One region of the Streptomyces sp. SD15 genome, then DNA from elsewhere that is predicted to be linked to it. Evidence: riboswitches for the same ligand, from Rfam matches in the RefSeq annotation. Region 1 holds a riboswitch; the other holds the start of a gene.
What was found. Region 1 has a riboswitch for cobalamin ahead of ACX28W_RS32820 (cobalamin biosynthesis protein). Riboswitches for the same ligand answer to the same signal wherever they lie in the genome.
Positions count from the first base shown of each region.

Region 2: another riboswitch for cobalamin. It lies ahead of ACX28W_RS36035 (energy-coupling factor ABC transporter permease); the one in region 1 lies ahead of ACX28W_RS32820 (cobalamin biosynthesis protein).

Region 1 is NZ_JBTLMO010000043.1:42,506-46,709, reverse strand. Features, by position in the region: gene ACX28W_RS32825 (cobyric acid synthase) at 1-1,185, opposite strand, end outside; gene ACX28W_RS32820 (cobalamin biosynthesis protein) at 1,182-2,123, opposite strand; cobalamin riboswitch at 2,242-2,382, opposite strand; gene ACX28W_RS32815 (hypothetical protein) at 2,509-2,667, shown strand; gene ACX28W_RS32810 (hypothetical protein) at 2,714-2,935, opposite strand; gene ACX28W_RS32805 (inorganic phosphate transporter) at 2,948-4,180, opposite strand.
Region 2 is NZ_JBTLMO010000054.1:28,907-33,110, reverse strand. Features, by position in the region: gene ACX28W_RS36050 (energy-coupling factor ABC transporter ATP-binding protein) at 14-877, opposite strand; gene cbiQ (cobalt ECF transporter T component CbiQ) at 874-1,623, opposite strand; gene ACX28W_RS36040 (energy-coupling factor ABC transporter substrate-binding protein) at 1,629-2,006, opposite strand; gene ACX28W_RS36035 (energy-coupling factor ABC transporter permease) at 2,003-2,692, opposite strand; cobalamin riboswitch at 2,723-2,905, opposite strand; gene ACX28W_RS36030 (DUF1775 domain-containing protein) at 3,034-3,789, shown strand; gene ACX28W_RS36025 (hypothetical protein) at 3,928-4,122, opposite strand.

The DNA.
Region 1 (4,204 bases):
GTACCCCTCGACATGCTCGCCGAGCGCCTCCCCGACGGGCCGGGTGAGGATCTTCTCGCGCGCGAACCGCACGCGTACGGGGAGCAGTCCGAGCCCGTCGACATGACCGGCGCGCGACTCGACCTCGTCCTCGATGTGCTCGCCGAGGATCTGGAAGCCACCGCAGATTCCGAGGACGGGACGGCCCTGTGCGGCTCTCCGCTCGATGGCGTCCGCGAGTCCGCGCTCGCGCAGCCACTCCAGTGCCTTCACCGTCCCCCGGGTTCCGGGTACGACGACGAGGTCGGCGTCGGCCAGTTCCTCGGCCCGGTCCACGAACCGCACGACGACACCCGGCTCGGCGGCCAGGGCGTCCACGTCCGTGAAGTTGGACATGAGGGGGATCGCGCAGACGGCGACGCGCAGCACGTCCTCGCCGACGGGGGGAACGACCACGGACTCCCGCACCGCACCCCTCAGCGAGACCCGCAGCCCGTCCTCCTCGTCGATACCCAGGCCGTGCGCGAAGGGCAGCACGCCGTACGAGCGGCGCCCGGTGAGGCCGTGCAGCATGTCGAGCCCGGGTTCCAGCAGGGACACATCGCCGCGGAACTTGTTGACGAGGAACCCGGCGACGAGCGCCTGATCCTCCGGGCTCAGCAGCGCGACCGTGCCGAAGAACGAGGCGAACACGCCGCCGCGGTCGATGTCGCCGACGACGAGCACGGGCAGCCGGGCATTCCGGGCGATCCCCATGTTCACGATGTCGGTCCGCCGCAGATTGATCTCGGCAGGACTGCCGGCCCCCTCACAGATCACCGCGTCATACGTGCCCCGCAATGCGGCGAGGCAGTCCAGCACGGTCCCGAGGAGGGCTTCCTGCCGCCCGCCGTGATAGCCACGCGCGGTCATCTCACCCACGGGCTTGCCCATGAGGACGACCTGACTGCTCCTGTCGCTGCCGGGCTTGAGCAGTACGGGATTCATGAGCGCGGTGGGCTCGACGCGCGCGGCCTGCGCCTGCATGGCCTGCGCCCGCCCGATCTCGGCGCCCTCACGCGTCACGAACGAATTCAGCGACATGTTCTGCGCCTTGAAGGGCGCGACCTTGACACCCTGCCGCACCAGCCACCGGCAGATCCCGGCGGTCACGACGCTCTTGCCGGCGTCGGAGGTGGTGCCGGCGATAAGGAGACCGCCGCTCATGACTTGTCTCCCTTGAATAGCATCCGTCCGACAGTGCACACGCCGAGCGCGAGCAGGCTCACGCGCCGCGACAGCCGTACCGCCCGCTCGATGTCGTCGACTCGGACGGCGCGACCCGTGTCATTGAGTACGGGCCGGTGCTCGACCCTTCCTCCGTACGAGAGGGTCCCGCCGAGCCGCACCCCGAGCGCCCCGGCGAACGAGGCCTCCACGGGCCCGGCGTTGGGACTCGGATGCTTGCCGGCGTCCGCACGCCAGGCGCGCACGGCGCCCCGCGGATCCCCTCCGGCCGCAGCGGCGAGTACGGCCGTGAGCCGCGCCCCCGGCCATCCCGCGACATCGTCGAGCCGCGCGGAAGTCCACCCGTACCGCCGGTACTTGGCGGACCTGTGCCCGACCATGGCGTCGAGCGTGTTCACGGCACGAAAGGCGACCAGCCCGGGAACGCCCCCCACGGCCCCCCACACCAGAGCCCCCACGACGGCGTCGGAGGTGTTCTCGGCGACGGACTCGACGACGGCCCGCGCGACGCCGTCCGCGTCCAGAGCCTGGGGATCCCGCCCGCACAGATGCGGCAGCCGCTCCCGGGCCGCCTCGACATCACCGACCGCGAGCGCGTCGCCGATCGTCCGGGCCTCCCGCCCGAGGGAGGTCCCTCCGACGACGGCCCAGGTGGCGGCGGCGGTCAGCGCGACGGAAGCGGTACGAGATCGACGTACGGAATGGCTCGCGAGCGCCGCGATCCCGGCGGCGCCGCCCACGCACACGGCCGTGTGCAGCGCGCCCCACCCGCGGTGGTCGCGCCACAGCACCCGCTCCACGGCACCGGCGGCCCGCCCGAACGCGGCCACCGGATGCCCGCGGCGCGGATCGCCGAGCAGCAGGTCACCGATGAGTCCGGCGGCGGCGCCGTACGCGAAGACGCGATCGGCACGCATCGGTTCAGCCGGCCGTCAGGTCGGGCACAACCGTCGTTCGGGTCGTTCGCGTCCTAGACAACGCACTTGGGCAGCCGCGCATGGCGATATGTCCTCACTCAGGGTGTCCACGCCCTGGTTCGACGAGACGGCGATGAGAGTTCCTGGCTCCCGGGGACTTCCTTCCCCGGTGACAGTGGCGGGACCGCGCCGGATTCACACCGGCTTCCTCTCCTGTCGCCGTACTTGGCTCCGGCAGTCCACCACGGGGCTGGAAGACCCGTCAACTTGCTGTTGACCTGCGCGGGGAGAGTGTGCCGAGGCCCACACCGCCACCACGCCGACCTGCCCGCCGAGACCGAGTTGGCATGAATTCCTGGCGCGAGCAGTGGTAAACGTCGCCGGGATGATGTCGGCCGACGGCCCGGACGAGTCGTGGCTCGCGCTCGGCACGACGCTCTGCGCGAAGGTACGGGAGCGGTACGCCGAGCTGTCCCGCCGCTTTCCCGCCGACGCGGAAAAGGAACCGCCCTGCTCACCAGCGCCCGGAAAGGGCGACCGATGAACAGGGCGGCGAGGGGCGTGTGGCGCGGCCAGGAGCGCGCGGGTTGTCAGGCCACGATCAGATAGATCCCGTACGACACCGCCGCCGCGCACGCCGCGAAGCAGACGTACGCGCCGGTGACCGCGAGCGTGGCCGAGCCGCCCTGCGCCGACGCCGACTCGCGCTTGGAGAGGCCGACGATGCCGAGGGTGAAGAGGCCGACGAGGGCCACGGTGGTCACGAGGCTGACTCCGAAGACGGAGCCCAGGGCTGCCCAGTCGATGTGCATGCTGTTGATTCCTTACACCGTGGCCGGCTGGGTGGGCTCCGTGCCCGGGGACGGAATGGTGGCCTTCAGGTCGTCGGTGACGGTGCCGGCGGGCGGCGGGGTGACCGCGGCGATCGCCGTGGTGACGACGCCCGCGGGCTCGGCGGCGACCTCGTTGACGTTGTCGACGGTGACCGGCTGGCGGCGGGAGAGCGTCCAGATGGTGCCGGAGCCGGCCACGAGCAGCGCGCCGGTGAGGATGATGCCCCACGTGCCCTGCTTGGTCAGGAACTCGGCGCAGGCGCCGGCCAGACCGGCGGCGGGCAGCGTCAGGCCCCACGCGACGAACATCCGGGTCGCGGTCGACCAGCGGACGACACCGCCCTTGCGGCCCAGGCCCGAGCCCATCACGGCGCCGGAGCAGACCTGGGTGGTGGAGAGCGAGAAGCCGATGTGGGAGGAGGCCAGGATGGCGCTCGCGGCGCTGGTCTGGGCGGCGAAGCCCTGCGGCGGCGCGAGGTCGGTGAGGCCCTTGCCCATGGTGCGGATGATGCGCCAGCCGCCCAGGTAGGTGCCGAGCGCGATGGCCACACCGGCCGAGACGATGACCCAGACGGGAGGGTTCGAGCCCGGGGCGATGACACCGCCGGTGACCAGAGCGAGGGTGATGATGCCCATCGTCTTCTGCGCGTCGTTGGTGCCGTGGGCCAGGGAGACCAGTCCGGCGGAGGCGATCTGGCCCGCGCGGTAGCCCTTGGCGGTCGCCTTCTCGTCGGCACGGTTGCCGATCCGGTACGTCAGCCGGGTGGCCAGCATCGCGGCGAGTCCGGCCACGATGGGCGCGGCGACCGCGGGGATCAGCACCTTGGTGACGACGGTCGAACCGTTCACCGACGACCAGCCGGCCGACATGACCGCGGCGCCGATGAGGCCGCCGAAGAGTGCGTGGGAGGAACTGGAGGGCAGACCCAGAAGCCAGGTCAGCAGATTCCACAGGATGGCGCCGACGAGCGCCGCAAAGATCACTTCGGTGCGAATGCCCTCTTCGTTGATGATCCCGCCGGAGATCGTCTTGGCGACCTCCACGGAGAGGAACGCACCGACGAGGTTCAGCACGGCGGACATGGCCACCGCCGTCTTGGGTCTGAGAGCACCGGTCGAAATGGTCGTCGCCATCGCGTTGGCAGTGTCGTGGAAACCGTTCGTGAAATCGAACACGAGAGCGGTCACGATCACGACAGCAAGGAGCAGCGTGATGTGTTCCATTTACCCAGGCTTCTCTTGGACGTC
Region 2 (4,204 bases), on a different contig from region 1:
TGCCTGCGGCGCGTCAGCCATCGGCCGGTATCCGAGGCGTGGTCTGGGCCACGGCCAGGGCGGCCAGCTCGTCCGCCGTGCGCGGACCGGGTTCCGCGTCGGCCAACTGTCCCCGTGCGCGGAGCAGTTGCGCCGCGGCGATGCCCCATGGCAGCCGGAGCCCCGCCTGCTGGAGGAGATCCGTGCGGGCCAGTGTCCCGGCCGCGGGTCCCATGCGTACACCGGACGGGGTGAGCAGCGCCGCGTCGTCGGCCCAGCGCAGGGCGAGGTCCACGTCGTGCGTGGCCATCACCACGGTGGTGCCGCTCCTACGGAGGGCGTCGAGGGTGGCGAGCAGCCGCTCCTGACCATCGGGGTCGAGCCCCGCGGTCGGCTCGTCGAGGATCAGCACGCGCGGCCGCATCGCGACGGCACCCGCGATCGCGGTCCGCTTGCGCTGCCCGTACGAGAGCAGATGCGTGGGCCGGTCGGCCAGAGCGGTGATGTCCAGGGCGGCGAGCGCCTCGTCGACCCGCGCCCGCACCTCGGGGTCGGGCAGGCCGAGGTTCAGCGGCCCGAACGACACGTCCTGGGCGACGGACGCGGCGAACAGCTGGTCGTCCGGGTCCTGCACCACCAGCTGGACCGTGGTCCGCAGCCGGGTCAGGCCCTTGCGGTCGTAACGGACCGGGCGGCCCTCGACGGTCAACTGGCCGGTGCGCGGCCGCAGTCCGCCGCTGAGCAGCCGCATCAACGTGGTCTTGCCGCTGCCGTTGCGGCCGAGCAGAGCGAGCGCGCGTCCTTCCCGCACCTCGAAGTCGAGGCCGTCGAGCACGGGCGGGCCGTCCTCGTACGCGAAGGACGCGCCGCAGAGTGCGACGAGGGCGGGCTCGCTCATGTCAGCGGCCTTTCGAGTACGAAGGTGAGTACGGCCACGGCTGCGAGCAGCGCGAGACTCGCGGCCGTGAAGCGGACGGAGACGCGGGCCTCGGGCACCAGAACGCGCAGAGTGCCGTCGTAGCCGCGTCCGGCGAGCCCGGCCTGCAGCCGCGTCGCCCGGTCGAAGGCCCGGACGAACGCGGTGGCGCCGAGCCCGGACAGGGAGCGCCAGGTGGCGGCCCGTGTGGTGTGCCCGAGCCGGGCGGCCTGCGCGTCCCGGATCCGGCGCACGGAGTCCAGGAGCAGGAAGCTCATCCGGTACGTCACCAGCGCCACGTCGATCACGGGCGCGGGCACCCCGGCCCGCACCAGGCGCGGCAGCAGGTCGGACATCGGCGTGGTGAACGCGAACAGCAGCACGCCGAGCGAGGCGGCCGAGGTGCGCAGCAGCAGTTCCCCGGCGCGCACCGGCCCCCCGTCGGCCAGGGTCACGAACCCGTCCGGGCCGCCGACCTGCACGAGCAGCGTGACCGCTCCGGTCACACAGAAGCCGAGCGGAACGCGGTAGGCGCGCCAGAGCCGGCGCCAGGGTACGCCCGCCGGGCCGAGCAGCACGGCGAGGGCCGTGACGAGCACGAGAGGGGCTCCTGGCCAGGGAGGCAGTGAGATCGCGAGCAGGGTGAGCCCCAGCCCGAGCACGGCTTTGTCCACGGGGTGGCGGCGGCGCCAGTGGCTGCTGTGCGCCGCCGCGTCGATCGGCAGCACGGGTCTCAGGCCCGCCCCGCCGTGGATTTCCCGGTGGTCTGCGTGCCCGTCCCGGCAGGGGCCGTTCCTTCGTGAGCCCGGGCTCGCAGCTCGCCCTGGCGCCGGCCGCGGCGCAGGCCGAAGTAGTAGGCGAGGACGCCCGCGCCGATCGCGGCCTGGAGGGCGAACAGCGCCGACTCGATCTCGCCGGACGGCGGTTCGTACAGGGGCGAGAACCAGGGCTCGTAGTCCGGATCGATCTCGGTGATCGCCGTCTCCGCCTCGGCGTCGGCGCCGGTGAACGGCTCTTCCTTGTGGTCGCCGAGGCCGAGGGCCAGCGGCAGGACCGCGAGCGCGGCCACGAGGAGCAGCAGCAAGGCGTTGATCTTCGTGTTTCTGCTCATCGGGCCACCGCCTCGGTCTTCTTGCCGGCCAGCAGGACCCCGACCCGGGTCAGCTCACCCTTGCTGGACTGCACCAGCAGCCGCATCACCAACACCGTGAGCAGCCCCTCGCTCACCGCCAGCGGGATCTGGGTGACCGCGAAGATGGAGCCGAACTTGCCGAGCGCGCCCAGAAATCCGCTGCTGGGGTCGGGGAACGCGAGCGCCAACTGCACGCTGGTGACGCAGTATGTGGACAGGTCGGCGACGAACGCGCCGAAGAACACCGCGACCATCAGCGGCACGTCGAACCGCCGCAACAGCCGGTAGATCGCGTACCCGGCCCAGGGCCCGACGATCGCCATCGAGAAGACGTTGGCGCCGAGCGTGGTCAGGCCGCCGTGCGCGAGCAGCAGCGCCTGGAAGAGCAGGGTGATGGTGCCCAGCACCGCCATGATCGGCGGCCGGAACAGGATGGCGCCGAGCCCCGTGCCGGTGGGATGCGAGCAACTCCCGGTCACGGAGGGCAGCTTCAGCGCGGACAGGACGAACGTGAAGGCTCCGGAGGCGCCCAGGAGCAGGGTGCTCTCGGGATGCTCCCTGACCTCACGGGTGAGGGACCGTACTCCGTGGACGACGAATGGCGCTGACGCGACGCTCCAGGCGACCGCGTGCGCAGGGGGCAGAAAACCCTCGGCTATGTGCATGGCTCAGCAGACCCTCTCCAGCACCTCGTGGATGGTTGACGCGCCTTGGCCGGTCTCCTGGCTGACGGGTACCACCGCCCGTACTCCGCCTTCCCGGGTCCGAGGACCCAGTGGCTGCCCGCGAGGGCTGGAGCCGAACTTCCCGATCACAGTGGCGAGGGCCGCACCGGTATCACACCGGATTTCCCGTGCACCAAGGCGTGGTGACAGTAGTGCGCGCACAGGGAGGGTGACAAGCGGGGCACAGAGGCGTGAAGGCGGCGCATGTGCTCACACCTGGCTCCGAGCCTTTGCCTGCGCTTGAATTCACCGACCACAGTCCGTGCACAAGGGAGCCACAAGTGTCGCGCCTCACATCGCCGTTCAGCCTTCGCCGTACCGGCGTCCTCACCGCGGTCGCGCTCGCGGTCGCCGTCGCCACCGCCGGACCGGCGGCGGCCCATGCGGAGGTCGAGGCGGAGGGCGCCCGTGCCCTCGACCAGAACGTCGCGCTGACCTTCACCGCGGAGTCGGAGACCGGCTCCGCCGGGATCAGCAAGCTGGAGGTGATCCTGCCCGAAGACATCACCCCGCAGGACATCTCCTACAAGGAAGGGCCCAAGGGCTGGAAGCTCGCGCCCACCAACCGGGGGTACATCGTGTCCGGGCCGAAGCTCGCGGTGGGCGAGGACGCCGAGTACGTCGTCACCGTACGGCAGTTGCCCGACGTCAAGGTGCTGGACTTCAAGACCCTGCAGACCTACAGCGACGGCCAGGTCGACCGCTGGATCGAGTTGGACGACGAGGCGAGCGGGGACGGCCACGGCCACGGCCATCCGGCACCCCGCTTGGAGCTGAAGCCCGCCGCCCCCGGCGCCGAACCCATCAGCCCCAGCCCCACCGGACAGACGACGACGGCCACGCCCACGCCCTCGCCCAGCACCGGCTCGGGCGAGCCCACCTCCGGGGAGTCGTCGGCGTCCGCGGAACCGGTGGCGAAGGAAACGGACGACGACGGTATGTCCGTCGCCGTGCCCGTCGGTATCGGCATCGCCGTCCTCGCGATCGGCGGCGCGGTGTGGTGGCTCAGGAGCCGTCGCGGCGGCGCCGCCGCCTGACGGCCGCAGCCCCCTCGTACGAAACCTCCCGCCCAGTCCCCAGCAGTAGCTCGTGGCACAGGCAGGGGCGGCGGTGATGGAGTCACAGCGCCGCCATCACCCGGCGCGAGATGTGTCCGTGCCGCCGTGAGGTGCCGTTCAACCTTCTCGACGGCCGGGCCGCTGCCGGCGGGGGGCGGGCCGCGGAGGGGAGGCCTGGTGGATGCGGCGGGCCAGTGCACCGAACCGGTGGAAGACCTCACGCCCCGCCCCGGGGGACAGGACCGCACCGTGCAGCGGCCGGCCCGGCACCCCGGTGACCACCACCGCCCGCAGGCGCTCATCGGCGGCCACCAGCCGGGGCGCGGCCGCGCCCAGCGACGGAGCCCACGTCCGGTACGCCCGCTTGTGGACCTGGGAAGACGGCGGCGGCCTG